DNA from 4 places in the Acidovorax temperans genome. Region 4 is predicted to be linked to each of the others. Evidence: predicted binding sites of a transcription regulator. Region 4 holds the regulator's gene; each other region holds the start of a gene.
The links. Region 4 encodes sigma-54, which starts transcription at its own class of promoters, with help from an activator protein. Its sites were predicted from a motif close to TGGCANGNAANCTGCTTT; they were not measured.
Positions count from the first base shown of each region.

Region 1: a site for sigma-54 is predicted at 4,321-4,338, ahead of exaC (acetaldehyde dehydrogenase ExaC). Genes of this name have one in related genera too.
Region 2: a site for sigma-54 is predicted at 3,387-3,404, ahead of PQV96_RS03745 (urease accessory protein UreD). Genes of this name have one in related genera too.
Region 3: a site for sigma-54 is predicted at 6,275-6,292, ahead of nirB (nitrite reductase large subunit NirB). Genes of this name have one in related genera too.

Region 1 is NZ_CP117193.1:120,463-128,244, reverse strand. It holds gene ompR (osmolarity response regulator transcription factor OmpR) at 1-526, shown strand, start outside; gene PQV96_RS00560 (ATP-binding protein) at 523-1,914, shown strand; gene PQV96_RS00555 (sigma-54-dependent Fis family transcriptional regulator) at 1,984-4,074, opposite strand; gene exaC (acetaldehyde dehydrogenase ExaC) at 4,403-5,926, shown strand; gene yiaY (L-threonine dehydrogenase) at 6,054-7,208, shown strand; gene PQV96_RS00540 (DUF779 domain-containing protein) at 7,213-7,638, shown strand.
Region 2 is NZ_CP117193.1:794,629-802,410, reverse strand. It holds gene PQV96_RS03765 (D-amino acid dehydrogenase) at 1-982, opposite strand, end outside; glycine riboswitch at 1,147-1,235, opposite strand; gene PQV96_RS03760 (histidine phosphatase family protein) at 1,395-1,958, opposite strand; partial or broken gene PQV96_RS03755 (hypothetical protein) at 2,069-2,300, opposite strand; partial or broken gene PQV96_RS03750 (GreA/GreB family elongation factor) at 2,559-3,045, opposite strand; gene PQV96_RS03745 (urease accessory protein UreD) at 3,479-4,309, shown strand; gene PQV96_RS03740 (response regulator transcription factor) at 4,356-5,267, opposite strand; gene PQV96_RS03735 (hybrid sensor histidine kinase/response regulator) at 5,257-7,782, opposite strand, start outside.
Region 3 is NZ_CP117193.1:2,692,352-2,700,133, reverse strand. It holds gene PQV96_RS12765 (nitrate reductase) at 1-2,214, opposite strand, end outside; gene nirD (nitrite reductase small subunit NirD) at 2,375-2,758, opposite strand; gene PQV96_RS12755 (type IV pili methyl-accepting chemotaxis transducer N-terminal domain-containing protein) at 2,802-3,605, opposite strand; gene nirB (nitrite reductase large subunit NirB) at 3,660-6,104, opposite strand; gene PQV96_RS12745 (bifunctional protein-serine/threonine kinase/phosphatase) at 6,416-7,782, shown strand, end outside.
Region 4 is NZ_CP117193.1:343,958-351,739, reverse strand. It holds gene PQV96_RS01560 (THUMP domain-containing class I SAM-dependent RNA methyltransferase) at 1-941, opposite strand, end outside; gene rpoN (RNA polymerase factor sigma-54) at 1,040-2,662, opposite strand; gene lptB (LPS export ABC transporter ATP-binding protein) at 2,730-3,512, opposite strand; gene lptA (lipopolysaccharide transport periplasmic protein LptA) at 3,509-4,153, opposite strand; gene PQV96_RS01540 (IS4 family transposase) at 4,233-5,543, opposite strand; gene PQV96_RS01535 (thiol:disulfide interchange protein DsbA/DsbL) at 5,667-6,323, opposite strand; gene PQV96_RS01530 (SPOR domain-containing protein) at 6,403-7,068, opposite strand; gene argS (arginine--tRNA ligase) at 7,081-7,782, opposite strand, start outside.

The DNA of each region.
Region 1 (7,782 bases), 220 kb from region 4:
GCAGGGCGAGACCATTCCCATCCTGATGCTCACCGCCCGGGGCGACCCGGTGGACCGCATCGTGGGCCTGGAGATGGGCGCGGACGACTACCTGCCCAAGCCGTTCAACCCGCGCGAGCTGCTGGCCCGCATCCAGGCCATGGTGCGCCGACAGCGCATGCTGGGGGCGCACACCGGGCCGCAGGGTGTGCACGAGCGCATCGCGATTGGCGACTTTGTGCTGCTGCCCGCTGAGCGGCGGCTGGAGAAGGCGGGCACAGACATCGCCCTCACCACCGGTGAATTCGCGTTGCTGCTGGCCCTGGCGCAAAACCCGCAGCGCCCGCTGGGCCGCGACCGGCTCATGGCGCTGGCCTACGGCCCCGACCACACGGCCACCGACCGCAGCATTGACGTGCAGATCATGCGGCTGCGCAAACTCATCGAAGCCGACCCGGCCCAGCCGCGCCACATCCGTACCGTGTGGGGCGTGGGCTATGTGTTTGTGCCCGACGGCGCAGTGCCTGCCAGCGAGGGCAAGCCATGAACGAGCCCGCCTCCGCCCCCCATTCCACCACGCATGCTCCGCGTGGCCTGTTGCCCCGCAGCCTGTTGGGCCGCAACCTGCTGCTGATGGCATTGCTCATTGTGCTGGGCCAGCTGTGCGCGGCGGTGCTGGTGCGGCAGATGATCTTCAAGCCCCGCGTGGTGCAGGTGGCCGATGGAGTGGCGCGCAACGTGGCCGCCATCCGCGCCGGGCTGCAGGTGCTGCCACCGGAGCAGCGGCAGCCGTTTGTGCAGGCCTTCAACGAGCAGGCCGCACGAACGCAAACCCATCCACTGGCGGCCGCACCGGGCACCTGGCGCGCCGTGCTCTCGCCGCTGGAGCGGCAGTTTGTGCGGGCCGTTACCCAGCAGCTGGATGCAGCAAAAGGCACACCGGCCTCGTCCGCAGATCCTTTGTGGCGGCGCGACAGCAGCGGCGTGCTGTCGCTGCGCGTGGTGCATGAAGGCACTGAATACTGGCTCAACCTGCCCAGCGTCTTCCCCACGCGCGAATTCACCGGCGCCTGGCTCATGGCCACGCTGGCCAGCATGGTGCTGGCGCTGGTGGGTGCCTGGTGGCTGCAGCGCCACCTCAACCAGCCGCTGCAGCGCGTGGTGCAGGCCGCGCAGCGCCTGGCCCGGGGCCAGCCGCCCGGGCCGCTGGCGGAGGACGGCCCCACCGAAATCGCCACCGTGGCCCGCAGCTTCAACCACATGGCCCAGAGCCTGGCCCAGGCCGACCAGGAGCGGGCGCTGATGCTGGCCGGGGTGTCGCACGACCTGCGCACGCCCCTGACCAAGCTGCGCCTGGGGGTAGAGATTGCCGGGCCGCAAATCGAGCCCGATCTGTCCACGCGCATGGTGCGCAGCATGGACGAGATGGACGCCATCCTCGGCCAGTTCTTGCACTTTGCGCGCATGCAAGAGGCAGAGCCCCTGCAGCCCGCCGCGCTGGACGACCTGGCCCAGGCCATCGCCCAGGCGCAGGCCGACCATGGCCGCAGCGTGGCGCTGGAGCTGGGCACCCCGCCGCCCACCCCCGTGCAGGCCCAGGCCCTGCGCCGCGCGGTGGACAACCTGGTCGAGAACGCCTGGCGCCACGGCGCTGCGCCTGTGGTGCTGCGCACAGGCAGGGCAGACAACGCAGGCCCCCAGAGCGATGGCGTGTGGATTGAAGTGCAAGACCACGGCCCCGGCGTGCCCAGAGCCGAGCTGGACCGCATCCGCCAGCCCTTTGCCCGCGGCGAGGCCGCCCGCAGCGGCCGCCCCGGTGCGGGCTTGGGCCTGGCCATTGCCGACCGCGTGGCCCGTGCGCACGGTGGGCGGCTGGAACTGCACAGCGCACCCGGCCAGGGCCTGCGGGCGCGGCTGGTGCTGCCTGCTCATTGAAAATTTTGAGCCAAATTGGCCTGTAGCGCTTATTTATAAAACGCTACCAGCTATTAAATCAATAGCAAATCAAGGATGTGCTGCGTCCTGGCGGGCCGCCAGCTTGCGGTACAGCGTTTGCCGGCTGATGCCCAGCGTGCGCGCCGCCTGCGACATGTTGCCGCCCGCGGCCTGCACCGCCTGGTCGATGGCGGTGCGGGAGAGTTGCTGCAGATTGAGGGGCGATACGGCACTCGCGCCAGCCCCCCCGGCGGCATGCAGCACCGCCACACCGGGCAACGTGGTGACGGGGCGGGCTGCGGGCAGTTCTGACCGCGCAGCCTCTTGGTGCCCATGCCCTGCAGAAGGTGCGATGGGCGCGGTCTGCGCCGCGTGCAACGCGTGCTGCAAATCGTCGGGCAGGTGGCTCCAGGTGATGGTGTCTTCGCCCTCGGCCAGCAGGGCGCAGGCGGTGCGCAGGGCGCTGGCGTATTGGCGCAGGTTGCCGGGCCAGGGGTAGGCGGCCAGCGGGGCGATCAGCTCGGGGGCCAGTTGCGCGGGCTGGGGCAAGGCCTGCTCGGAGGTCAGGTCGGCCAGCAGGCGCTCCGTGAGGGGTAAAAAGTCGCTGCGCTCGCGCAGGGCGGGCAATTGCACTGTGAGGCCGTTCAAGCGGTAGTACAGGTCTTGCCGAAACCGGCCCTGCTCTGCCGCCTGCATGAGCTGGCAGTGCGTGGCGCTGACCAGGGCAAAGTCCACCGGTACGGCCTGGCTGCCGCCCACGGGAGTCACGCTGCGCTCTTGCAGCACGCGCAGCAGGCGGGTTTGCAGGGCCAGGGGCATGTCGCCGATTTCGTCCAGAAACAGCGTGCCGCCGTGCGCCTCGCGCAGGCGGCCCGGGCTGCCCTGCTTGCGCGCGCCGGTAAAGGCCCCGGGCACGTAGCCAAACAGCTCTGCCTCGATCAAATTCTCAGGAATGGCGGCGCAGTTGATGGCCACAAAGGGGCCGCCCTGGCGCGGGCTGCTGGCGTGCAGGGCCCGCGCAAACACTTCCTTGCCCACGCCCGATTCGCCCTGGATGAGCACGGCAATGGGTTTGCCCGCCACGCGCCGGGCCTTGTCGGCGGCGGCGCGCCAGCGGGCGTCGCCGGTGTCCAGCTGCGCCAGGGCGTCGGCGGGGGGGGCTGATGCATCGGCCATGGCCTGGGCGGGCAAGCGCAGGGCGCCCGCAGAGTCCGCAGAACGCGCCCCAGGCCACAGCGCCGCGTCCACTTGCACCAGGGCAAACAGCAGGCTGCCGCCGCGCTCGCGCACGGGCAGGGGCTGCTGGGGACGGCGGCGGTGGTGCGAGAGCAGGTCGTCCAGCCGCGCATCCAGCACCTGGGCCAGCGGGGTGGCCCCCACATCGTCTCTGCGCAGGCCCAGCTGCGCCAGGGCGGCGCGGTTGGCGCCGACGATCCAGCCATCGGGCGAGACGGCGAGCACGCCCTCGGCCACGCTGCCGATGCCTTCGGGCTCGCGGTGCAGGTGCAACCGGATGTGGCGCTTGCAGGTGGCCACCAGCAGGCGGTTTTCGATCATGCGGGCCGCAGTGCTGACCAGGCCCAGGGTGTGGGAGTGGCCGTTGCGGTGGTCACCCGAGATGTCGAGGATGCCCAGCAGCTCGCCCGTGGCCGAGAGGATGGGCGAGGCCGCGCAGGTGAGAAAGCTGTTGCGCTCCAGAAAATGCTCGCCGCCGTGCACTTCCACCGCCGTGCCTTCGGCCAGTGCCGTGCCGATGGCGTTGGTGCCCCGGTGGGATTCGTGCCACGAGGCGCCGCAGGTCAGCGCCACGCGCTCGGCCTTATCCACAAAGCCGGGGCTGCCCAGCGTGTGCATGAGCATGCCGGCCCGGTCGGCCAGCACCACCACGCTGTGGCTGTGGCGCACCTGGTCGAACAGGTATTCCATGATAGGGCGCGAATGCGTGAGCAGGCTGTGGTTGCAGGCCATGGCTTCGCGCAGCTCGCCGGGGCTGGGCAAATCGGCCGCTGCGCGCCCGGCAGGGGCCAGGCCTGCGGCCATGCTGCGCCTCCAGGAACGGGCCAGGCGCTCATCCACCAGGCCCGTGGGGCAATGGCCGTGTTCCAGCAAATGTCGCCGGGCCTGTTGCAAGGCCAGCAGGGGGGATGGGGTGGTGCGCACGCTGTCTCCTGAACGGGCGTCATGGCACCCGCTTCGAAGGGGCCAGTATGGCGGTGCCGGGGGGGCAGGGCAATAGCGTTTGCGCAGGGGAACTGTCCAACTGTTCCATTTCGTGACAGGTGTTCTGTGTTGGAACGTAACGCATGGCGCCAACGCTTCACATCACCTTACTCATCCCGCGCCAAAACCCAAACAAATCAGCCACTTAGCGCGGAAGCAGCCCTTGGCCAGCAGGCACTCAAGGGCTGGCATGGGTCTTGTATAGGTGCTATCATCTGCCGCCGCAACACGCGCAGCAGATATCCAAAACATCGATAGGAGACACCGCATGACCGTTTACGCAGCCCCCGGCGCCGCTGGCGCCAAGATCGCCTACAAGGCGCAGTACAACAACTTCATCGGCGGCAAGTTCGTCGCCCCGGTCAAGGGCCAGTACTTTGATGTGATCTCGCCCGTCAACGGCAAGGTCTACACCCAGGCCGCCCGCTCCACCGCAGAAGACATCGAACTGGCACTGGACGCCGCCCACGCCGCGGCCGATGCCTGGGGCAAGACCGATGCCGCCACACGCGCCAACATCCTGCTGAAAATTGCCGACCGCATCGAGCAAAACCTGGAACTGCTGGCCTATGCCGAGACGGTGGACAACGGCAAGGCCATCCGCGAGACGCTGAACGCCGACATTCCGCTCACCGTGGACCACTTCCGCTACTTTGCAGGCTGCGTGCGGGCGCAAGAGGGCGGCATCAGCGAGATCGACGAAAACACCGTGGCGTACCACATCCAGGAGCCGCTGGGCGTGGTGGGCCAGATCATTCCGTGGAACTTCCCCATCCTGATGGCCGCATGGAAGCTGGCCCCCGCCCTGGGCGCGGGCAACTGCGTGGTGCTCAAGCCCGCAGAGTCCACCCCCATCTCCATCCTCATCCTGGCCGAGCTGATTGCCGACCTGCTGCCGCCCGGCGTGCTCAACATCGTCAACGGCTTTGGCCGTGAAGCCGGCATGCCGCTGGCGACTTCCAAGCGCATTGCCAAGATCGCGTTCACCGGCTCCACCAGCACCGGCCGCGTGATTGCGCAGGCAGCCGCCAACAACCTCATCCCCGCCACGCTGGAGCTGGGCGGCAAGAGCCCCAACATCTTCTTTGCCGATGTGATGGACAAGGACGATGCCTTCCTCGACAAGGCCGTTGAAGGTCTGGTGCTGTTTGCATTCAACCAGGGCGAGGTCTGCACCTGCCCATCGCGTGCGCTGATCCAGGAAAGCATCTATGACAAGTTCATGGAGCGTGTCTTGAAGCGCGTGGCTGCCATCAAGCACCAGAACCCGCTGGACACCGACAGCATGATGGGCGCGCAGGCATCGAAAGAGCAGCTCACCAAAATCCTCTCGTACCTGGAGCTGGGCAAGCAGGAAGGCGCTGAAGTGCTGGCCGGAGGCGGTCAGGCTCATCTGGGTGGCGACCTGGAAGGCGGCTACTACGTGCAGCCCACGCTGTTCAAGGGCCACAACAAGATGCGCATCTTCCAGGAAGAAATTTTCGGCCCCGTGCTGGCCGTGACCACCTTCAAGGACGAAGCCGAAGCGCTGGCCATTGCCAACGACACGCTGTACGGCCTGGGCGCCGGCGTGTGGAGCCGCAACGGCAACGTGGCCTACCGCATGGGCCGCGCCATCAAGGCCGGCCGTGTGTGGACCAACTGCTATCACCACTATCCGGCGCATGCGGCCTTTGGCGGCTACAAGGAATCGGGCATCGGCCGTGAGAACCACAAGATGATGCTGGACCATTACCAGCAGACCAAGAACCTGCTGGTGAGCTACAGCGAGAACAAGCTGGGCTTCTTTTGACGGACGTCAAGGGTTGAAGCGGCCTGGCCGCTTCGCCGCGCCCTCACGGGCGTACGATTTTTGGCGAAGCGGCCCGCTGCAGGCCCTGCAGCCCAGGCCGTCGTTTGATCCATCAAGGAGGTTCACGATGACCAGTACGTTCTTCATGCCCAGTGTCAACATCATGGGCGCAGGCTGTCTGCAGGAAGCCATGGTGGCCCTGAAAGGCCACGGCTTTCGCAAGGCACTGATCGTTACCGACGCCGTGCTCAGCAAGCTGGGCGTGGCAGCGCGCATTCAGGCCCAGTTGGCCGGGCAGCAGATTGCATCGGTGGTGTTTGATGGCACCCAGCCCAACCCCACGGTGGGCAATGTGCGCGCCGGGCTGGCGCAACTGAAGGCCGAGCAGTGCGACTTTGTGATCTCTTTGGGCGGCGGCTCGCCGCACGACTGCGCCAAGGGCATCGCCCTGTGCGCCACCAACGGTGGCGAGATTGCCGACTACGAGGGCGTGGACCGCTCTGCCAAGCCGCAACTGCCTCTGGTGGCCATCAACACCACGGCGGGCACCGCCAGCGAGATGACGCGCTTTTGCATCATCACCGACGAGACGCGCCACATCAAGATGGCCATCGTGGACCGCAACGTCACGCCCATCCTGTCCGTCAACGACCCCGAGCTGATGCTCGCCAAGCCCAAGGGCCTGACAGCCGCCACCGGCATGGATGCGCTGACCCACGCGGTGGAGGCCTATGTGTCCACCGCCGCCACGCCCATCACCGATGCCTGCGCATTGAAGGCGGTAGAGCTGATTGCCCGCCACCTGCGCACCGCCGTGAACCACGGCGACGACCTGAACGCCCGCGAGCAGATGGCCTATGCGCAGTTCCTGGCGGGCATGGCGTTCAACAACGCATCGCTGGGCTATGTGCATGCCATGGCGCACCAGCTGGGCGGCTTTTACGACCTGCCCCACGGCGTGTGCAACGCCTTGCTGCTGCCGCATGTGGAGGCGTTCAACGTGCCCACATCGGCCGCGCGCCTGCGCGACGTGGCCCATGCCATGGGCGTGAACGTGGCGGGGCTGGACGCCGAAGCGGGCGCACAAGCCTGCCTGGCCGCCATCCGCCAGCTGGCGCTGGATGTGGGCATTCCCAAGTGCCTGGCCGACCTGGGCGTGAAGGAAGCGGACATTCCGCTACTGGCCGCCTATGCATTGAAGGACGCCTGCGGCCTGACCAACCCGCGCACCGCCACGCAGGCGGACATTGAAGGCATCTTCCGCGGGGCCATGACGGCCTGACACCATGAAGGCCATGGACGCGGTGGATTCCACACACGCCAGCGGCACCCCACCACCCCCACGGGTGGTGGCCACGCCCGCCGCGCTGGAGCTGCTGGCCTTGCTGCAAGCCAAGCATGGGCAGGACCTGATGTTTCACCAAAGCGGGGGCTGCTGCGACAACAGCGCCGCCAACTGCTACCTGCCCGGCGAGATCACCATGGGTGCGGGCGATGTGTACCTGGGCGATATCGGCGGTTGCCGCTTCTACATGGGCAAGGCCCAGTACGAAACCTGGAAGCACACGCAGCTCATCATCGATGTGATCGACGGGCATGGCGGCGGCACCTTCTCGCTGGAGGGGCCCGAGGGCAAGGCCTTTCACACCCGTTCGCGGGTGTTCAGCCCCGAAGAACTGGTGGCCCTGGGCATCCAGCCGCCTGCGCCTTGATCTGTGGGATTGAGAAGGAATCGGCTTCCAGCGCTTATCCAGCAACCGCAATTAGCTATCAATACAATAGCAAACAAGCGCCGCCGTGCTGGCAAGCCTGCCAGTGCGGCGGGCTGCCTCGCCCCTACAAACGGTCACATTCAG
Region 2 (7,782 bases), 450 kb from region 4:
GGATGTCGCGGTTGACGCCATTGAACTCGGCGGTGCCTGCCACCCTGAAGCGGTCTTCACCCAAACGGCTGGTCACCAGCTTGGTCTCGTCGTCCAGCAGGCTGACCGTGGGTGCAGCTCGGCGGCTGGCCTCATCCAGCAAATTCACGGTGATGGAATAGCCCTTGACGGGGTACACATTCACCCGGTCGCCCAGTTGGCTGGCCAAAGCACGGCTGCCAACACCGGCACAAACCACGACGCCGTCATAGCTCTGCTCTGTGACGCCCTCGGGCCCTTTCAGTTCGATACGGGCTTCGCTGCCGTTGCTGCGCACCGACAGCACGTCCTGGCCGTACAGGCAGTTCACGCCCAGGCGCTCACAAGCCTGCGCCAAGCCCTGTGTGAACCGATGAATGTCACCGGTGGAATCACTCTCGGTGTAGTAGCCGCCGTAGTAGCTACCCGCCAGCGTGGGCTCGATGGCCGACATCTCCTGCGGCGTCACGGCCCGGCGCTCCAGACCTCCGGCGGCCAGCAGTTTCGAGACGCGTCCAGCGTGCTCAAAGCCCTTGCGGTCGCGGTAGATGTGCAAGATGCCTTCGCGCCGGTGGTCAAACGCAATACCCTCGGCCTCAGCCCAGACGAACAAGTGCTCGCGCGCGGCGATGGCCAGTCGGGCTGTCTCGACGGTGTTGGCTTCGTAGCGCGGAATGCTGGCGATGAACTCGGCGAACCAAGAGATCTTGTGCCAGCTGGGCCGTGGGTTGACCAGCAACGGCGCATCACTGCGCAGCATCCACTTCAAGCCTTTGACCAGGGTTGAGGGATGCGTCCAGGTTTCGGCATTGGAGGCAGAAAGCTGGCCACCATTGGCAAACGATGTTTCCATCGCGGCATAGCGGTGCCGCTCCAGCAAGGTGACGGTGAAGCCGCGGCGGGCAAGGGCGTAGGCAGTGGTAACGCCAGTGATACCACCGCCGATAACGGCAAGACTCTTCATGGAAATACTCCAAACGTCGAGGGAAGACGAGGCCTGCAGCACACCATGCACGGCAGGCGCCCCCTCTGTTTGGAGCCTGAGAGATTCACCCAGCAACGCGTGCGTAGTGGGCTTGCTCCTGCGGCGGTTTCGGCGGACGAGGCCAAAACACTCTTCAGAGTTGTTGCAGCGAACCGGTCCTTTTGCCTGAGAGTTTCCGGGGCGGTTGCTCCTTCGGCGCCGCGACATGCGCGGTCTCTCCCGGTTCGTGCGAGGTGTACAGACTAGCAGAGCTGTGCAGTCAGCAAAAGGGGGACAACCCTAGAGCCCCATGCATAGACGCCCGACCAAAGCATTTGACGGCCAGGAGTACTGGCTGCGCAACGGGCATTACAAAAAATCGAAGCCATTCAGAAGCAGGCCTTCAACATCTTCAGCTGCCAGACCGCATCAGCCCGCGAGCCTGCAGCGTACCCCCCGCGTCCACGAGGAAGCCCTCTCCCATGGCAGGGTAGGCCCCCGTCAGACCGATCATGGTCACTTGGTGCGTGACCCACACCTCCAGCGAGCCCGAGGGGAACTGCCGTAGACGCCTGCGCAGCATCTGGAGCTGCGGCGCTTGCTGGTCTTGTATAGCAAAAGTGGAGTTCAGTGCGAGCCAGTCTTCATGACGGCCAAAGGCCAGCCGGGCTGTGTCTTGGCAACGGCACCACTGGCTGCTCAACACCGCCCGGGGCTCCAACCCATGCTGCCTAAACCAGGCACCGATGTCCACAGCCTCAGCCCGGCCGGCTTCGGACAAATTGCGCTGTGAACTGCATTGACCCAAGGTAAAGCCTGGCGGATCGCCCACCCCCGGCTCGGTACTGGTGTGGCGAATCAGCAGTACACCGCCCTCACGCGCCATCATGGCAAGAGACGGCGCCGATGGCGCTCCAAAGGCGGTACGCCCCAGAACACACAAACCCGACCCGATCAGCCATGCGCGTCGATCCATTTTTTCATGCTCCAGCGTTGGGGCCTCAAAACGACCTGGCATCGCCGATCCGCATCTGCCTGATTGAGGGCCCGTCTCAGGACTGGATACCAACCGACCATATTTTTCCGTCAGGGGAGCCGCAAATCCATACCAAGCTTCCAGGAAAGGCCGAACGTTAAGGCCAACACACACAAGCGCCAGTATGAAGATGGCGAAAAACTTGCTACCCCTGCGTATCAGGGCGCGCCTATCCATCACCTTCTTGCCCTGGTCGTAATGCCACTTGATGGCAAAAAACATGCAGGCGCCAAAGATAAGAACCTTGAACGTCAGGAAAGCTACCGGAACCCAATCAATCATTCTGAGAAACTCCAATGGTTCGCACCAAATAACCTCATCAACAGCGAGCTCGCATCCATGCGCCCCTGCGTCCTGCTCTGCCAGAGCGCGGACACGCTAGATTCGTGAACTCACCAGCGACACCTTGTTGCTGCCTAATAGCGACAGCGCAGCAAATAGCGTTCGTTAGCGGAATGCTTCCAACAGCAAGTTCCGCTTGCGGACTGCACGGTCTGCCTGAACCGTCAAGACTCCTACAGTGCGAAACAGCCTTTCGGCTCAGTGAACCCGTAGCACCTCAAACTGCTGTTGGTGGGGAGAGACCTGTATCGAGACCTCATCACCTTCGCATTTACCCAGCATGGCCTTGCCCAAAGGTGCTTCGCTACTAATGACCTGAACGAGGTGAGCCCCGCTCACCAACTTCATACTGCCGCCTTCCGGACCGAGAAAAAGCTGCAGCTGCTGCTTATCGTTTGCATCGACCAAGCAAACCAGCGCACCGATTTGTATGCCTTGATTGGCGTCATAGGGGCGCGGATGGAACTGGCGCCAATGGGCCATCGCATGGCGGATGGCTTCTGCGCGTCGAGCTTGGCTCGGTCGCAAGGTAAGCGGCTTCGAGCCCCAACGTGTCGTATTTGTTCTCGGCGATGTTTTCTTCGTGGGTCGCCGCCTCATGGGCCACTCGCACTGCCTCTTCAACCTCCAGCAGGTCCTCGGCTAGTCGCTCCAGCACTTGCTGCCGCAGCAAGAATTTATCCATGATGAAAGATAGGCATCTCAAACAAGCGAAGGCAACTCGTAATTATGAAGGGCTCCGCCCGCCGTTGATACTTGGGCTGGCAGACTGGGATGGAAACGCTTCTGTTATCCCAAAGGCTGAACATTAACTTTGGGCGACTGCTTCAATGACGCAAGCTCGAGACTTCGAACAGAGTGCAGCTCCATCAATGCTGCGCATTGCGCCAGCGATGTCTCATCGATGTTGAAGCAGGGATGATGACGCGGGTACTAGGAGCTGGCTCCTTTTTACAGAGATCCTGCTGTCACCCAAGTGAGCCACTCGCGGTGCCAGCCGGGCGCACAACGGCCACATCTCAAGTTAGGCGCAAAACTTGCATGGTCTTCCAAATGCCGACCTATCACGCCCACCTAAGACTTATCCGGTACCCGTCCAACGTGGCGTCCCGATACCCATGAGCTGGCGCGCCTGCTTGGAGCTGCACTACAGCTTGGAATCGGCGCGCACCGTTGCCCGCTATCGCCATGACGGGCCGCTGCGCGTGCTGCGGAGCCTCTACCCCGAGGGCGACACCGTTTGCCACAACGTACTGGTCCATCCGCCGGGCGGTCTGGTGGGGGGCGACACGGTGGAGACCCAGGTTTCGGTGGCGCCCGGCGCGCACGGTCTCGTCACCACACCCGGCGCCACCCGTTTCTACCGCTCGTTGGGCGAGCCGGCCCGTCAGCGCGTGCACGCCCGGCTGGAGGCTGGCGCACGGCTGGAGTGGCTGCCGCTGGAGGCCCTGGCCTATAACCAATGCCAAGCTGAGAACTGTGCGGTGTTTGATCTTGCCCCAGGTGCCGAACTGCTGGGCTGGGATATCACCGCGCTAGGCCTGCCCGCGGCAGACCAGCCTTTTGCGGAGGGCTGCTTCACGCAGCATCTGGAGGTGCCGGGCGTCTGGCTGGAGCAGGGCCGCATCGCGGCCGACGACCTTCGGCTGCTCAATAGCCCGCTGGGCCTGGCCGGCCAGCGCTGCCTGGCCACGCTTTTCTTCATAGCAGGTACGCCCATCGAGCGCCAGCGCCGCGACGTCGCGCTCGACGCTGTGCGCCGGGTGATCGACGCGCATCCCTTGCGGCTCAGCGCCGGCGCTACCAGCCCGCATCCACAGGTGCTGGTGCTGCGGGTACTGGCACCGCTGGTTGAACCGGTACTGGAACTGTTGCGCCCGGCCCGTGCAGCGTGGCGCCAGGCACTATGGCAGATGGACGCTGTGGCACCTAGGGTCTGGGCAACCTGAGCTTGTAGCGGCACGATGCGACCGATGGAGCTCTGGACTCCCCGGCTCAGGCGTCCTGCAGCAGGCTGCTCGCGATCGCTGCTGCCGCCGTTCGCGTTTCCACCCCGAGCTTCTCGAAGATGTGCTCCAGGTGTTTGTTCACCGTGCGCGGGCTCATGCCGAGGATGTCGGCGATGTCGCGATTGGTCTTGCCCTTGGCGAGCCAGGAGAGCACCTCAGTCTCACGCGGTGTGAGGACTGCATCACTCAGGCGTTTGTGTGCTGCATTCACTGCGGGACCGCCCTGGCGCAACAGGATCATGGTCTCGCCCGGGCCGGTCTGCCCTAGGTATTGGGCCTGCAACTGGCTGCCGTTGGGCAGCGGGGTTAGCGTCTCGCCCTGCGTGATGGCAGCCTGCAGCCAGCCCTTTAGCGGCGTCGCGTCGTCCTGCGGGCCCAGCGCTTCTTCCAGCCAGTGCATGGCCTGCGGCGAACGCCAGGCGATGCGCCCCTGGCTGTCGAGCAACACTACACCGAGTCCGGCCACATCCACCGCCTCGCGAGCCAGTCGGCTGACATGCGCATTGCGCAGATGCGTGGCCAAGCGTGCGAGCACCTCGGGAATCTTCAGCGGCTTGACCACATAGTCCACTCCGCCACTGGCAAACCCTTCAACGATTTGTTCAGTCTCGGCCAAGCCAGTCATGAAGATCACCGGTACGTGGGCCCAGGAGGGTTCGGACTTGAGGCGGCGGCACAGAGCAAAACCGTTCTCGCCCGGCATGATGGCGTCAAGCAGCACTGCGTCGGGCACGGCCATCTCGAAACGTTCCAGCGCCTCGATGGCGTCGCGCGCCACCAGCACGGTGTAGCCTTCGATTGCCAGCGCATCGCAAAGCATGCGCAGGGTGTCGGGCGCGTCGTCCACCACCAGCACGACGCTGGAGACTGCAGGCGGCATGACGGGTTCAGCTTTCATCTTCGGTTTCTTTCAGGCGTTCGATCAGGGCAGAGAAATCAAAACGGTCCACGTGCACCGTCAGGCTTTGCAGCACTTCCGCAATCGCCGGCTCCTGCTCGGCACTGCTGCGCAGCAGGCCACGCAAGCCACTGGCGTTGCCCATGCGAGCCAGGCCGATCAGACGGTGGCGCAGTTCATCTGGCAGCGGCAACTTGTCTGCCGACTCCCGCTTCACCGATGGGACTTCAGGGGTGTGCGGCAGGTTGCTCTCGTGCACCCACTCCAGCTGCAGGACCCGCGCCAGCAGGTCCAGCAGCTCGGACTCGATCACTGGCTTGCTCACGAAACCCTGGCAGCCAACGGCTTCCAGCAGCTCGGGTCGGTTCTCGAACGGGTCAGCCGAGACGAAGATGATCGGCAAGTCAGGCCCAACATTGCTGCGGATGAGTTGCGCGGTCTGCCAGCCGTTGAGGTCGTCCATGTTGATGTCGAGCAGTACCGCATCGAGCCGGTGCTGCTGCAAGATCTCCAGGCATTCGCGGCCGCTGGCTGCCTCGCGCATGATGAAGCCCAGCGGCAGCAGCAGGCTGGCCAGCAGCTGCCGCTGGATGGGCTGGTCGTCCACCACGAGCAAGGTGCGGCGAGGGTCGAGGTAGCCGACGATGGGACGCAGGTGGCGCAGGGTGCGTGCGACCGGAGCCTTGATCTCGCGCAAATACAGGCGCACGCTGAAGGTGCTGCCCTGGCCCACGGCGCTGCGCAGTGTGAGCTCACCGCCCATGAGGCTGGTGAGCAGACTGGTAATGGTCAGGCCCAGGCCGGTTCCCGCTTCGCTGGCACGCCGTCCGGCGCTGCCGCGCTCGAAGGGCTGGAAGATGCGCTCCTGGTCTTGCGGTGCGATGCCGATGCCAGTGTCTTCCACCTCGAAGCGCACCACTTCGTGTCGGCAGTCCACGCGCAGCACGACAGCACCCCGGTTGGTGAAGCGCACGGCGTTGCCCAGCAGGTTGATGAGGATCTGGCGCAGGCGCTTGGCGTCGGCCTGCACCCAAGCGGGTACGCGGCCCTGGGTTTCGAGGCGGAACGCGAGGCCCTTGCCCTCGGCCTGGGGTTGCACCATGCGCGCCAGTTCGGAGAGGAATTCCTGGAAGGGCAGCGGCGCTGGGTCCAGCCTCAGGCGGCCTGCCTCGATGCGGGCCAGGTCCAGCAGGCCGTCGATCAGTGCGTGCATGTGCTGGCCGCTTTGCTGGATGGTCGTGACGGCCTCGCGCGCGCTGCCCTGAAGCTCGCCGCTGCGCAGCAGGATTTGCGAATAGCCCAGGATGCTGTTGAGGGGCGTGCGCAGCTCGTGCGTCATACCGGCCACGTAGCGCGTCTTGGCCTGACTCGCGTTCTCGGCCACCTCCTTGGCGCTTTGCAGCGCGGCGTCGGTGCGCTGGTGGGCGTCGATTTCCTTTTGCAGCAACTGGGTCTGTCGCTCAGATTCGTCGTGCGCCATGCGCCGGCTTTCGTTGGCCAGCACCAGCCACCAGGCCCACACTGCGGCCAGTAAAGCAAGCAGCGAAAACACCTTGACAAAGGGGCCACGCAACGCGTCGGGCGGCGCGGTCAGGCTCTCCTGCATGTAGACCACACCCAGCACAAAGGCCATGACGGCGCAAAGGGAGAGGAAGACCGTGAAGTACTGGCCGACGCGGAAGTTGAAGCGGTTGTTCAGGCTGGGGGGCAGGATGGCTGCGAGCGCGGCGCGCACCTGGTCAGCCGCGCGCGCCTGGGTCTTGCAGCGATCATGGCAGCGTGATTCGAGCGAACAGCACAGCGAGCAGATCGGCGCACCGTAGGCCGGGCAGGCGGCCATGTCGGTGCTCTCAAACGGATTTTCGCAGACGCTGCAGCGCACGAGTTCACCGACCTGCCAGGGCGAAGGATCGCGGCGCGCAAGGTAGTAGCGTCCCCGGGTGGCCCAGGCCAGCAGCGGCGCCGTGACCATGGCGGTGAAGAGCGCGATGAAGGGCGCGAAGGCGGCCGCGTATTCGCCCAGCCAGCCAAAGTGGGCCACGACCGCGAGCACCACGGCCAGTCCCATCGCACCCAGGCCCACGGGGTTGATGTCGTAGAGGTAAGCGCGGCGGAACTCCACGCCCTTGGGACTCAGGCCCAGCGGCTTGCTGATGACCAGGTCCGCGACCAGCGCGCCCACCCAGGCGATGGCCACGTTGGCGTACAGGCCCAGCACGCGCTCGAGCGCGCCGAAGACGCCCAGCGTCATGAGCAGCATGGCGATGATGACGTTGAACACCAGCCAGACCACCCGGCCCGGGTGGCTGCGCGTGAGCCGCGCGAAGAAGTTGCTCCATGCCAGTGAGCCGGCATAGGCGTTGGTGACGTTGATCTTGACCTGCGAGATCACCACGAACAGCACCGTGAGCAGCAGCGCAGCCGTGGGGTCGCTCAGCGAGCGCAGGTAGCCCACCAGGTACATCTGCGTGGGTTCGGCCGCGTGCAGCGGCGATGTGCCGTACTGCAGCGCGAC
Region 3 (7,782 bases), 2.2 Mb from region 4:
CTGGGCGCTGTCGGCGGGCAGCCAAGCCATGGCCAGCAGTGTCCAGGGCAGCTCGGCCTTGAGCACCTTCACGGCCGCGTGCTTGAGCTCGGGCTGCTTGGACGTGGGGCAATAGGCCGAGGTGGTGAGCGCGTTCACGCCTGCCAAGCGCTCGCCGGTGGACGAGCAGCCGCTCAAAAATTCGCTGCCCCAGTGCATGGCCATGAAGGCCTGCGACAGGCCCACGGTGGTGTCGGCCTGCGCGGGTACCACGATGGTGCCGCGCTTGCTCGTCACGTAGACCAGGTCGCCGTTCTTCAGGCCGCGCCGCTCCATGTCCTGCGGGTGCAGCTGCACGCTGGGCTCGGCCACATGGCCAAACAGGCGGCCCAGCGTGCCGGTGCGGGTCATGCCGTGCCACTGGTCGCGCAGGCGGCCCGTGGTCAGGCTGAACGGGTAGCGCGATTCGCGTTGTTCCGCCGTGGGTTGCCAGGCATGCGCGGCAAAACGGGCGCGGCCGTCGGCCGTGGGGAAGATGCCGTCTTCGTACAGGCGGGCCTTGCCGGTGGTGACGCCCTCGGGCAGCGGCCACTGCTGCGGGCCAGCAGATTCGAGCATCTCCCACGACAGGCCGGTGATGTCCAGGTCGCGGCCGCGGGTGCTTTCGCGGTGTTCGTTCCACACGGTTTCGGCGCCCTGGTCTGCATGGTCGGTGGTGTAGGGAAACAGCGTGGGCTGGCCGGGGCGCAGGCGTGCCTCCAGCTGGTGCGCAAACTGCACCGCAATGGCCCAGTCGTGGCGTGCCGCGCCGGATGCGGGCACGGCAGAGCGCACGCGCGAGATGCGGCGCTCGCTGTTGGTCACGGTGCCGGTTTTTTCGCCCCAGGTGGTGGCAGGCAGCAGCAGGTCGGCGTACCGCGCGGTCTCGGCCGTTGCGAAGGCCTCTTGCACCACCACAAATTCGGCGCGCTGCAGGGCGCGGCGCACAGTGGCCTGGTCGGGCATGCTCTGCGCGGGGTTGGTGCAGGCAATCCACAGGGCCTTGATCTCGCCGTCGGCAGCGGCCTGGAACATCTCCACCGCCGTCTTGCCCGGCTTGCTGGGCACATCGACCACGCCCCACAGCGCGGCCACCTCGGCACGGTGCTGGGGGTTGGCCAGGTCGCGGTGGGCGCTGAGCAAATTGGCCAGGCCACCCACCTCGCGCCCGCCCATGGCATTGGGCTGGCCGGTCAGGCTGAAGGGGCCTGCGCCGGGTTTGCCGATCTGTGCGGTGGCCAGGTGCAGGTTGATGAGCGCTGCGTTCTTGGCGGTGCCGCTGCTGCTCTGGTTGAGGCCCTGGCAGTAGAGGCTCAACGTAGCCTTGGACGTGGCAAACCACTTGGCGGCCGTGGTCAGGTCGGCCACCGAAATGCCACACACCTGGGCCACGCGCTCGGGCGTGGCGTCACGCACCAGGGCCTTGAGTTCGTCGAAGCCCGTGGTGTGTGCGCCGATGTAGGCGGCGTCGATCCAGCCTTCCCACAGCATGATGTGCAGCATGCCGTTGAACAGCATCACATCGCTGCCGGGCTGGATGGGCAGGAACAGGTCGGCCATGCCCGCCGTGTCGGTGCGGCGCGGGTCGGCCACGATGACCTTCATGCCGGGGTTGGCGGCGCGTGCGTCTTCGATGCGGCGGAACAGGATGGGGTGCGCCCAGGCCGCATTGCTGCCCACAATGAACAGGCACTGCGCGTGTTTCACGTCGTCGTAGCAGGCGGGCGGCGCGTCGGCGCCCAGCGTCTGCTTGTAGCCGGCCACAGCGCTGCTCATGCACAGGCGCGAGTTGGTGTCGATGTTGTTGGTGCCGATCAGGCCCTTAGCGAGCTTGTTGAAGACGTAGTAGTCCTCGGTCAGCAGCTGGCCGCTCACGTAAAAACCCACGGCGTCGGGGCCGTGCTGCTGGATGGTGTGGGCAAACTTGTCCGTGGCCAGGCCCAGGGCCGCATCCCACGACAACGGCCGAGGGGCATCGCTGCGTTGCGCGCGGTGCAAGGGCTGCAGCAGCCGGGTCTGCAGCGTGATGGGGCTGCTGGCCGTGAGGTGCAGCGTCGAGCCCTTGGTGCACAGGCGGCCAAAGTTGGCGGGGTGGTTCGGGTCGCCCCGCACGCCGGTGATCTGTGCACCGTCGCTTTCAATGATCACGCCGCAGCCTACGCCGCAGTAGGGGCAGGTAGATTTGGTTTCTTGCATGGCGTGTGGCTTTGAATGTTTTACGGCGCTAGCGCTTTATTTATAAGAGCTAGCAGCTATTATTTTTATAGCTATGGTGCCCGTTGGGGCTGGCGCAGGGGTCTGGGGGCTGGGCTTGTTGGCAAGGGGCGGGCGCACAAGGCACCCTGCGCCTACGCGCCTACGCGCCCACCGTGCGGCGTGCAGGCCCGGCGATGGGCCGCGTCAAATCCGTGGCCACGGTGGCCAGCTCTGCAGCGTCCAGGTACACGGCACCGTCCTCCACCTTCACGGTGAACTTGGGGGTGCAGCCCTCATCGGGGGCCGATGCCTGGCCGTCGCACAGGCCGATGGTCCAGTTGTGCATGGGGCAGGCCACATGGGTGCCAAACACAATGCCTTGCGACAAGGGGCCACCCTTGTGCGGGCAGCGGTCGAGCAGGGCGAAGACGCCGCCCGCGTCGTTGCGGAACACCGCCACATCCAGGCCTTGGGGGCGGGCAACGCGGCGCGAGCCCAGCACGGGGATGTCTTCGATGCGGCAGATCAGTGTCCATTCAGTCATGGTGGCGATTCCTTGTGGTTGTTGGGGGGCTCTGGGCTCTGTGTCAGGCGGCCAGGGCGGCATACATGCCGGTGACGCGGTCCATGCTGGCCAGCAGGTTCTCGCTGGTCACAAACACCTCGGACACCTGGCGAAACGTGTTGGCGCCTGTTTGCATGCGCTGCAGCGCGGCGTCAAAAAACACCCATTGCCCGTCGGCCAGTTGCAGTTCCTGGCGAATGCGGTCGGTGGCTTGCGGCGCGGTGCGCAGCAATTCGTTGGCGCTCAAAAACTCTTTGCGCGCCTTGTCGATTTCGGTGGTGCTGGTGGCAGCGTCCACCTGCAGCATCGCGGCCAGGCAGAACTTGGCCATGCGCTGGCTCAGCATGCGCTGGCGCCCGGCCACGTTGACCAGATGGCCCACGGGCTTGCCCGAGGCCGCTTCGTATTGCACGGTGCCCTGGTGGGCCAGGGCCAGCACCTTGGCGTCGGCCTGCAGCAGGCTGCTGGCCGCGTCTTTGGAGGGCTGGGCCGTGGTCAGCACGGTTTTGTAGGCGCTCCAGGCGGCTTCCAGCTCGGTGTAGGTGGTGCGGATGTCTGCCTGCGGGGCGTAGGCCTTGAGTTCTGCCAGCTGCCGCTCAAACAGCTTGATGGACTGGGCCAGCGCCTGGCGCGCCGGGTTGGCATCGGCCTGGTGGGCCAGCATGAGCCAGGCTTTGGCCATGCGCTGGCTCAGCATGCGCTGGCGGCCCGCCTTGTTGATGGCATCGTTCACATCCTGCAACTGGGCCCACGCCGCCACCGGGGCGCCCACAGCGCCTGCCAGCAGGGCGCCAGCGCTGGCGTTCAAAATCCATCGGCGTTGCAGCATGGGTGGGCTCCTTGGTGGTTTGGGGGCGGGCAGGGGCAGTGGGCAGCGGCGTCAGGCGCCCAGGGGCACAAACTGGCGTGTGTCCACGGCGGCTTTGTCAAACTCGAACCAGGGGTCGGGCTCGCCGTCCAGCGCAAACTGCAGTTGCTCCCACAGCGCCTTGCGGCCTTCGTGGTCTTCCAAAATGCGCTTTTTCACATAGTCCAGGCCCACGCGGCTCACGTAGTGCACGGTGCGCTCCAGGTACCAGCCTTCCTGGCGGTACAGCTCGCAGAACGCGCCGGTGTACTCCAGCACTTCTTCGGCGGTTTTCAGCTTGGTGAAGAAGTGCGCCACCTCGGTCTTGATGCCGCCGTTGCCAGCGACGTACATCTCCCAGCCGCTGTCCACGCCGATGATGCCCACGTCCTTGATGCCGGCCTCGGCGCAGTTGCGCGGGCAGCCGCTCACCGCGAACTTGACCTTGTGCGGGGCGTACATGCGCCACATGGCGCGCTCCAGGTCCTTGCCCATCTGCGTGCTGTCCTGCGTGCCCATGCGGCACCACTCGCTGCCCACACAGGTCTTCACGGTGCGCAGCGCCTTGGCATAGGCGTGGCCGCTGGGCATGCCGATGTCTTTCCACACGTTGACCAGGTCTTCCTTCTTCACGCCCAGCAGGTCAATGCGCTGGCCGCCCGTGACCTTGACGGTGGGAATGTTGTACTTGTCCACCGCATCGGCAATGCGGCGCAGCTCGTCGGCCGTGGTTTCGCCGCCCCACATGCGGGGGATGACGCTGTAGGTGCCGTCCTTTTGGATGTTGGCGTGGCTGCGCTCGTTGATGGCGCGGCTTTGCGGGTCGTCCTTCGCGTCCTTGGGCCAGGTGCTCAGAAGATAGTAGTTAACGGCGGGGCGGCAGGATGCACAGCCGTTGGGCGTCTTCCACTCCATGAACTTGAACACATCGCCAATGCTCAGCAGCTTGTTGGCGCGGATCGCGTCGCGCACCGCCTGGTGGCCGTGGTCGGTGCAGCCGCACATGGCCTTGGTCTTGGGCGTGGCGCTGTAGTCGCCACCGGCGGTGAACATGATGATCTGCTCGACCAGGCCCGTGCACGATCCGCACGATGCACTGGCCTTGGTGTGCTTGCGCACTTCGTCGAGCGTGAACAGGCCCTTGTCCTTGATGGCCTTGCAGATGGCGCCCTTGGTCACGCCGTTGCAGCCGCACACCTCGTCGCTGTCGGCCATGGCCGATGCCTTGCTCTGGCCCTGGTGGCCCACGTCGCCGATGTTGCTCTCGCCAAACATCAGCTTGTCGCGGATATCGCTCACGCTGCGGCCGTCACGCAGCAGCTTGAAGTACCAGCTCCCGTCCACGGTGTCGCCATACAGGCAGGCGCCCACCAGCTTGTCGTCCTTGATGACCAGTTTTTTGTACACGCCGCCAAAGGGGTCGCTCATCACGATCTCTTCGGTGTTCTCGCCGCCCTGGAAGTCGCCCGCGCTGAACAGGTCGATGCCTGTCACCTTGAGCTTGGTGGATGTCAGCGAGCCCTGGTAGCGGCCGATGCCGAACTCGGCCAGGTGGTTGGCCAGCACCTTGCCCTGCTCGAACAGCGGGGCCACAAGGCCATAGGCAATGCCCCGGTGCGCGGCGCATTCGCCCACGGCGTAGATGCGCGCGTCGGTGGTGGTCTGCAGCGTGTCGCTGACCACAATGCCGCGGTTCACGTGCAGGCGCATCTTTTCAGCCAGCGCGGTGTTGGGGCGGATGCCCACGGCCATCACCACCAGGTCGGCGGGCACCTGGGTGCCGTCCTTGAACTTGACGCTGGCCACGCGGCCGTCGGTGTTGCCCACCAGTTCCTGCGTCTGCGCGCCCATCAGGAACTGCATGCCGCGCTCCTGCAGCGACTTCTCCAGCATCTTGCCGGCCACATCGTCCAGCTGGCGCTCCATCAGCCAGTCGCCCACATGCACCACGGTGACCTGCATGCCGCGCTTCATGAGGCCGTTGGCGGCCTCCAGGCCCAGCAGGCCGCCGCCGATGACGACGGCGTGCTTGTAGGTGGCGGCGGCGTCGATCATGGCCTGGGTGTCGGCGATGTCGCGGTACGCCAGCACGCCCTGCAAGTCCTTGCCGGGGATGGGCAGGATGAAGGGGTTGGAGCCGGTGGCGAGGATCAGGCGATCGTATGCGGCGGTGACCACCGTGCCGTCTTTGCTGGTGGCGCTGACCACGCGGCGCACGCGGTCCACGTCGGTCACGGTGAAGCCGGTGTGCAGCGTGATGTGGTTGTCGGCGTACCACGACCAGTCGTTGAGGATGATCTCGTCGATGGTCTGCTCGCCCGCCAGCACGGGGGACAGCAGAATGCGGTTGTAGTTGGGGTGGGGCTCGGCACCGAACACCGTGATGTCATACAGATCGGGGGCGATCTTGAGCAGCTCTTCCAGCGTGCGCACACCGGCCATGCCGTTTCCCACCATCACCAGTTTGAGCTTTTTCATCATGACTCCATCGGTTCCATCGCCGGGGCGATGCGCAAAACAAAAAAGGCGTCCACACGATGCTGCTCCGAGGTCTCGAAACCGCATGTGGGGACGCCTTCGTCCTGACAACTCCTCTGTGCGCCTTTGCACTGCTGAATTGCGTGGGCCTGCCCGGCCCTTGCCCTTGTTAAGCAATGGCCGTGCCAGATTCCTTGCACTGATCTGGGGTGGGCGCGCGGGACGGGCCCGGGCGTGGGCTGCCGGGGTGGGCAGGCGGCCCCGCCCCGGCATGCACCACCTTGGGCACAAAACCTGCATGGAGCTGGTGCATGAGCTTTGAACTGGATGTGGGCCAGGCCTCGCTGGCCGGCCGCAATGAGGTGAACGAGGACTTTGCCGCCCTGGCGGTGGGGCAGGGGCGCGACCGCGAGCGCGGCGCCATCGCCGCCATTGCCGATGGCGTGAGCACGGGCGGCAAGGGCCGCGAGGCCGCCCAGACCACGGTGAGCACCCTGGTGGGCGACTACTTCGCCACCCCCGAGACCTGGGACACCACCGTGGCGCTGGACCGCATCCTGAACGCCCACAACGGCTGGCTCGCCTCCATGAACCGGCGCCGCCAGCCCGCCGTGGGCCTGACCACACTCACCGCGCTGGTGCTGCGCGGCCAGTCGTACACGCTGGCCCATGTGGGCGACACCCGCGCCTACCTGCTGCGCGGCGGGCGCCTGCAACTGCTCACGGCCGACCATGTGATGGCGCAGCGCGACTTTGCGCACCAGCTCACCCGCGCCATGGGGCTCGATGACCATGTGGTGGTGGACTACAGCCAGGGCGAGCTGCACAGCGGCGATCTGTTCGTGCTGCTGTCCGACGGTGTGCATGGCAGTCTGCCCGAGCGCGAACTGCGGCAGCTGCTGCGCCAGGAGGGCGTGGCGGCCCAGGCGCTCAGCGACGAGCTGGTGCAGGCGGCTCTGCGCCGGGGCAGCAGCGACAACGTGACCGCGCTGGTGGTGCGGGTGCAAGGCGCGCTGCAGGCCACGCTGCAGGACGAATCCCGCCGTGCGCAGGACCTGCCCGTGCTGCCCCTGCTCAAGGTGGGCGATACCGTGGACGGCCTCACGGTCACGGCCATCGTGGCCGACAACGGCATCCACCGGCTGTACCAGGTGCGAGACCCGGCCACGCAGCGCCTCTACGCCCTCAAGACCCTGCTGCCCACGCGCGCCCACGATGCCGAAGAGCGCGCCACGCTCGCGCACGAGGCCTGGGTGGCGCGGCGCATGCAGTCGGGCCAGGCCGCCGCCCACCTGGCGCGGCTGAACACCTGGCCTGCGGGCGAGGGGCAGGAAGGTGCAGGAACCAGTGCCAGCGCGTTCTACCTGCTGTACGACTGGCACGCGGGCGAAACGCTGGGCCAGCGCCTGCGCAGCCGCCAGCATCTGCCCGTGCCACAGGCCGTGTCGGTGGTGGTGCAGGCTGCGCGCGTGCTGGGCTGGCTGCACCGGCAGGGGGTGGTGCACCGCGACATCAAGCCCGACAACCTGCACCTGGGCGACGACGGCGTGCTGCGCGTGCTCGATTTGGGCGTGGCCCTGTCCGGCCGCGAGCCCGAGGCTACGCGCCAGCTGCACGCGGGCACGCCCAGCTACATGAACCCCGAGCAGTGGCCCGGCTACGAAAAAAGCGGCGATAC
Region 4 (7,782 bases):
TAGGGCGGGTTCAGCAGCATCACACCGGGCTGCTCGCACGGCGGCATGCGCTGCAGGGCATCGCCACCGCGCAACTGCACGGCACCGGCCACGCCCGCGCGCTCGGCGTTGCGCTGGGCAAAGTCCACCATGCGGTGGGCCACATCACTGCCAAAAATGGGCACAGGGCTTTCACAGATTGCGCCATCAGCTTCGTTTTTGATAGCAGTCCAGACGTGTGCCTGGAACGGCAACAGCTTTTCAAACGCAAAGCGGCGCAACATGCCAGCGGGAATGCGGCAGGCGATCTGCGCGGCCTCGACCACGATGGTGCCGCTACCGCAGCAGGGGTCGTACAGGGGCTGGGGGTGCTCGCCGTGCGGGTCCCAGCCGCTGGCAGCGATCATCGCAGCGGCCAGGGTTTCTTTCAGGGGGGCGTCGCCCTTGTCCTCGCGCCAGCCGCGCTTGAACAGCGGCTCGCCCGAGGTGTCGATGTAGATCGTGGCTTCGTCGGTGGTCAGGTGCATGTGAATGCGCACGTCGGGCCACTGCGTGTTCACATCCGGGCGCACGCCGGTCTTGGCACGGAAGCGGTCGGCCACTGCGTCTTTGACCTTGAGGGCAGCGAAATTCAGGCTCTGCAGCGGGCTGTGCTGGGCTGTGACCTCGATCTTGAAGCTCTGGCGCGTGGTGAACCAGATCTCCCAGGCCACGTCGCTGGCCAGGGCGTACAGGTCGTTTTCAGAGCGGTACATGCGGTGCGCCAGTTGCACCAGCACGCGCTGGGCCAGGCGGCTGTGCAGGTTCAGCTGCAGCGCCTGGCGCCAGGAGCTGCGCAGCAGCACGCCACCGCGCCCCACCAGCAGGTCGTTGCCCGTGAGGCCGGTGATGCCGTGCACCTCGTCGGCCAGAAAGCCCTCGACACCAGCGGCGCAGGGGAGAAAAAGTTGGAGTTGGTTCATAGGGGGTACCTCTGGTGGTGCCGGTGCATGGTACGCAAGGCAGGCGCGCTGCCAAGGCCCACAGGCCCTGGCACGGACGCTGCAGCGGCGGTGGCCAGCTACAACGCCTTGCGCAAATTGGCCGGCGCAATCTTGAGCGCTTCGCGGTATTTGGCCACGGTGCGGCGGGCGCATTCAATGCCTTGCTCCTTGAGCATCTCAGCCAACTGGCTGTCGGACAAGGGCTTGGTGGGGCTTTCAGCGGCCACGAACTGTTTGATGAGCGCGCGCACGGCCGTGCTGGAGGCGTTGCCCCCGGTTTCGGTGCCCAGGCCCGAGCCGAAGAAATACTTGAGCTCGTACGTGCCAATCGGCGTGGCCATGTACTTGGCCGTGGTCACGCGGCTGATGGTGGATTCGTGCAGGCCCAGCTCGTCGGCAATGTCGCGCAGCACCAGCGGGCGCATGGCCAGCTCGCCATGGGTGAAGAAGCTCTTTTGCCGCTCGACGATGGCGCGCGAGACGCGCAGGATGGTGTCAAACCGCTGCTGGATGTTCTTGATGAACCAGCGCGCCTCTTGCAGGCGCTGCTGCAGGCCCGCGTGGCCCTCGCCGCCCTTGCTCCCTTTGCCGCCGCGCAGGGCGCCAGCGTAGATGTCATGCACGCGCAGGCGCGGCATCACATCAGGGTTGAGCGAGACGATGAAATTCTGCTGCCCGCTGGTGCCGTTGCTGCGCCCGGCTTTGCGCACGATCACATCAGGCACGATGATGTTGCGCTCCACGTCCACAAAGCGCCGCCCTGGGCGGGGTTCCAGCCGGGCAATCAGGGCCATGGCGGCGCGGGTACGCTCTTCGCCCGCAGCACCGCCTTCGGTGCAGGCCTGGGTGAGGCGGCGCACATCGCGGCGGGCCAGCATTTCCAGCGGTTGCTGGCAGATTTGCAGCGCAGTCTGCACCACGTCGGGCGGCACGCCGCTGTGCGCATCGGCCGCCAGAGCGCTGAGCTGCAGCGTGAGGCACTCGGCCAGGTTGCGGGCACCCACGCCCACGGGTTCCAGGGTTTGCAGCAGGCGCTGGGCTACGGTGAAGCGGTGCACCAGCTCGTCGATCTGCTCCAGGTCGTCAGGGCCCGCCAACGCAATGGCCAGCTCCTGCAGCGACTCTTCCAGGTAGCCGTCGTCGTTGAGCGATTCGATCAGGAAGCGCAGAGCAGCGCTGTCCACTTCGGACAGGCGCAGCGCCAAGGCCTGGCGGTGCAGGAAGGCGGTGAGGGACTCTTGCGAACGCGCCAGTTCGGTCGCGTCGGCCTCCTCGCCTTCGGAGTCATTGCGGTTGCGAGGCGGGGCGTCGCCACCCCACTCACTGTCGTTGGGCGCCATCTCCACCGTGCCGTCGCCGCTCCAGTCGGGCTCGTCAGCGACGCTGCTGCTGTGGTCGGCATCTGATGAAGCATCAAAATCGCCTTCAGCGCCCGTAGATGAAGCGCTGCTAGCTCCTGAATAGATAGCATCATCGACACCGTGGTCGTCGGCCTGGGCGGGGGCGTTGGCATGCTCCAGGCCAAACTCTTCGCGCGGTGCTTCGTCGGTGGCGCGTTCGAGAAAAGGGTTTTCGTCGAGCATCTGCTCGACTTCCTGGCCCAGCTCCAGCGTGGACAACTGCAGCAACCGAATGGATTGCTGCAGCTGCGGGGTCAGGGCCAAGTGCTGCGAAACGCGCAGGGACAGGCCGGGCTTCATGCCAGAGCCCCCAGCCCACGCACCAGCGCGGACACACCATTCACAAAAGCCACACTCACACTGGCCATCACATGCGGAAGTGTTCGCCCAGGTACACGCGGCGTACCTCGGCGTTGTCCACGATCTCCGATGGCGTGCCCTGCGCCAGCACCCGCCCATCGCTGATGATGAAGGCGTGGTCGCAAATGCCCAGGGTTTCGCGCACGTTGTGGTCGGTGATCAGCACGCCAATGCCGCGCGCCTTGAGGAAGCCGATGATGCGCTGGATCTCGATCACGGCAATGGGGTCGATGCCCGCAAAGGGCTCGTCCAGCAGGATGAAGCGCGGCTGCGTGGCCAGAGCGCGGGCGATCTCGACGCGGCGGCGCTCGCCACCCGACAGGGCCAGTGCGGGCGATGCGCGCAGGTGTTCCACGCGCAGCTCCTGCAGTAGCGAGGTGAGCTGCTCTTCGATGGCCGCACGCGACAGCGGGGCGTTGTTCTCGTCGCGCTGCAGCTCCAGCACAGCGCGCACGTTCTCCTCGACGGAGAGCTTGCGGAAGATCGACGCTTCTTGCGGCAGATAAGACAGCCCCAGCCGCGAGCGGCGATGGATGGGCATGTGCGCCACCGACTGGCCATCGATACGGATGTCCCCGCCATCGCTGCGCACCAGGCCCACGATCATGTAGAACGACGTGGTCTTGCCCGCGCCATTGGGGCCCAGCAAGCCCACCACTTCGCCTTTTTGCACGACCAGCGAAACGTCCTTAACCACCTTGCGGCTGCCGTAGGACTTGGCCAGGTGCGAGACTTCCAGGCGGCTGGAGGATACGCCAGGGGCTGCGGCTTGCACGGAACGATCACTCACTGGCTGCCACCGCCCAAAGAATTGCTGGGGCGCAGCGCCGGGCCAGAGGCCGGGGCTGCAGGCGCCGCCGCACCGGCGGCGGGCTCCTTGGGCGCCAGCACCGCGCGCACGCGGCCGCTACCGGTTTGGCCGTCGGCCGAAGGCGTGGCCTTCTTTTGCCCGTCCACCGTGAACACATCGGTCAGGTTGTTGTAGACGATGACGGCGCCCGTGATTTCGTCGCTCAAGGCACCGCCCCGGTAGCGGCGCAGCTCGGCGCGGGTGATAAAGCGCACGTTGTCGGTGCGGCCGTCGTATTCGATGACCTCGCCCTCGCCTTCAATGAATTCCTCGGGTGCGCCTGGCAACGTGTCGCGCTTTTGGCGGAAGAACGCGCGCTTGCCGGCTTCAGCGGTGACGATGCCCGACTGGTAGCCATCGGCATCCTGGCGCACATCCAGCCGCGCACCGCGCAGCACGATGGAGCCCTTGGTCATCACCACCCGGCCCGAAAAGACGCTGGTCTGTTTGACTTCATCGTGCCGCAGCGCATCGGCCTCGATGTTCATGGGCTTGCTGCGGTCGGCCTTTTCAGCCTGCGCCGCGCCAAAGGCGCAGGTCAAGGCTGCAAGCACAAGGAGGGAGGTAATGCGATGTTTCATGGAGGGCACGAATCTTGCAATCATTGTAGCCATGCATTGCCGCCCAGCATGAAAAAAGCCCGCTGGCGCGCAATGCCAGTCAGTTAAGAGCTGACTGGCATTTTTTCGTTGGGAATTTGGAAGCGCGTTTTTTGACGACCCTTGGGAAGCTGCGCCCAGTGCGGCGTGGCGGCAGCACGAAGTGTCGCGATTGCGCCAACAGGGCTGCCAACTGCTTGGGCAAGGTGCCGGCAGAGTCCAGGCTGGGGACCGCCAGCAAGTTCACGATGGCGTAGCTGGCTGTGTGGAAGCTGATGCGCTGGGGCTCGACCTGGACGTGCGCTGCCATCTCGCGCATCCAGCGGCGCAGCAGCGTGTAGGCGATCAGCACACCCCACAGCTCCTGGCGCACCAGCGCGGGCTGCTTGCTGCGCAGCACCGGCTCACCCTCCTGCAGGGTCTGCTTGATCTCCCGGAACCCCAACTCGATCTCCCAACGCTGGCGGTAGAGCTCGGCCAGCTCCTGCGCCGGATGCGTGCGGGGACACAGCAAGGATGTGATGAAGCGGCGCAGCCGTCCACCCACGCTCACCTCGATCAGGCGTGCCTGCCAGTGGCTGGGCAGATGCGGGTGTGCCTTGCGCGCTTGTGGGGACACCGGCATGCGGATCAGCGCATCGCCGCGCGCCAGTTGCTGGACGATCTCATGGCGCAGATTGTCCCGCGCGCGCATCAACCAGTGGCGCTGCGTACCCGCAGCCTGCCAGTCCAACAGGAACGCTGCCGAGAAGTACGCTCGGTCAAACAGGGTCACGGAGTGATCCTCGCCGCGCAACTGCGCTGCCAGGCTCAATTCGCCGCAGTCCATGGCGCCGAGCTTGGCATCAAGCATCTCGTGGCTGTGTGTGTCCATCAGGCAAGTGGCGCGGATCTGCGGCCAGGGCGAGAGGCCATGCTGGTTGCTGCAGCTGCCCAGTTCGACTCGATTCTCAGGGGTGTCCGGCGCCGACCAGACCACACCATCCACAGCCAGTACGCGCAGTGGCTGGCGCACATTCACCGCAGGACGGCTCCAGGCTTGGGTCAGTAGAGCGAACAGCTCGGCCAGAGGCTCCTCGCCCAGGCGCTGGCGGGCTTGCACGCTGACGCTCGGTGCGGGCGGCGCTTGTCCATCCAGGCTCAAATCCAGCTGCTGCACCACCTGCCACAGTGGCCGGTCGCGAAACAGCGCCAGTCCGATCACAAGCCACACGGCATGTTCGGCAGGCAGCTTGCGCCGGCGGATGGAGGCCTTGCCGCTGGTCCCCAGCGCCTGTGCGATCCAGGTGGGGTCTATCAACGCGCTGAGCTGCTCGAGGCGATCAGGTACTCGGGGCAGGGTCTGGCGCAAGGCGTTTGCAAGCAGGCTCATCAAGCAAAAAAGGGAACGTGTTGAACACGTCCCCTTTTTACTGGATCAAGCCGCCTGCGGGCTTAACTGACTGGCATTACGCTGGCGCGGGCTTTTGTACTGCAGGGCTGAATCAGCGGTGCATCAGGCCTTGCGGGTCTGGCCCACCAGGTAGTCCACCACTTGCAGCACGGTCTGCATGCTGCCAGCCATGGTGCCATCGGTGTAATAGCGGCCTGCTACGCCCATGGAAGGCACACCTTCCACGCCGTACTCGCCTTGCAGTTGCGCAGCGCGGCGGGCCTGGTTGTTCACGGTGAAGGAGTTGTAGACCTCCTTGAACTTGGCCACATCCACGCCCTGGTTGCCCACCCAGGCAAAAATGTCGTCGTCCTTGGCCAGCTTGAGCTTTTCCACGTGGATGGCGCGGAACACCTTGGCGTGCACAGCGTCGAGCTTGCCCATGCCTTCCAGCGCGTAGTACAGCTTTTGCTGGGGCACGAAGCTGGCGTTGAACGCCACTGGCACGCGACGGACGACGAGGTCCTTGGGCGCGGCCTTGATCCAGGCGTCGAGCACGGGCTCGAACGAATTGCAGTGGGGGCAGCTGTACCAGAAGAACTCGATGATCTCGATCTTGCCGGCAGGGGCCTCGGTAGGCGCAGGCTTGGAGAGCTTTTGGTAGTCCTTGCCCTCTTTGAACTGGCGCACTTGCGCTGCAGCGGGCAGCGCCACTGGCAAAGTGACCGCAGAGGCTGCAACAGCGGAGGCAGCGGACAGGGAAAACTCGCGACGTTTCATGAAAAGAACACTCCTTGGTCTGGTCTTTAGGATGTGAGCGGCATGCCTCGAAAAAGTTCAGCCGTGGGCGACGGCCGCATCAACGCTGCACGCGCACCAGCGCAGATTCCACGCCCGTACCGTCCAGTTTGTCTTTGAGGGCGGCTGCGTCATCGCGCTTGGCGAACGGCCCCACGCGAACGCGGAAGACCGGGCGGCCGTTTTGCTCGCGCTCGCTCACGCGGGCTTCCCAGCCCATCATGGCCAGCTTGGCGCGCTGGGCATCGGCATCGGCCTGCGTGCGGAAGGCACCGGCCTGCACAAAGTAGTCATAAGGGTCCGCGCTACCTGCCTCCGCAGCCTTGGCTTTGGCCAGGTCACCCAGCGGGTCGGCGCTGGTGGGCTTGCCAGTTTCTTCTTTTTCGGGCTTGCTGGCAGCCGCCTTGGGGGCCGATGCGGCAGCCCCCTTGGGCTCCGCGGTGGCCACAGGCTGTGCGGCGGGGGTGGCGGGTTCAGCCCCGGCAGCCGAAGCGGCTGGCGCAGGCGGCTTGGCGGCCGACTTGCCACGCAGTGGCGAGTTGGGATCCCAGTCCTTGTTTTTTTGCGCCTCGGCAGCGTCCTGGTCTGCACCGCGCGCACCACCCTTGTTCAGGAATGGGACAGGCACTTTAGTGACGTACACCGCCACGGCCAGGGCAGCGCCCAAACCCACGATCACACCCAGGATGAATCCCAGGATGGTTCCGCCCAACTGTTTTTTCTTCATGGTAGTTTCCACTCACATTCTGGCCGGGGCCGACACACCCAGCACCGCGAGACCGTTGTGCAAGACCTGCGCCGTGGCCGCGACAAGCGCCAGGCGGGCCTTCTTCACCGCCTCATCATCCACCAGGATGCGCTCGGCATCGTAGTAGCTGTGGTACGCCGAGGCCAGGTCACGCAGGTAGAAGGTCACATCGTGGGGCGCCTCACCCAGCGCAGCGGCCGTGAGCATTTCGGGGTATTTGGCGAGTTGCAGCATGAGCGCCTGGGCCTGAGGGCCTTCCAGGGCCGACAGGTCCACATCCTTGAGCGAAGCCACATCGCCGCCGCCCGCCTCTTGCCATGCGCGCAGCACCGACTGGATGCGCGCATGGGCGTACTGCACGTAGTACACGGGGTTGTCGTTGTTCTGGGCCACGGCCAGATCCACGTCAAAGGTGTACTCGGTGTCGGGCTTGCGGCTCAGAAGGAAAAAGCGCACCGCGTCCTTGCTGGTCCACTCGATCAAATCGCGCAGCGTGACGTAGCTGCCAGCGCGCTTGCTGATCTTGACCTCTTCGCCGCCACGCACCACGCGCACCATGGTGTGCAGCACGTAGTCGGGGTAGCCCTGGGGGATACCTACGTCGGCGGCTTGCAGGCCTGCGCGCACGCGGGCGATGGTGCCGTGGTGGTCGGTGCCCTGGATGTTGACCACCTTGGCAAAGCCGCGCTCCCA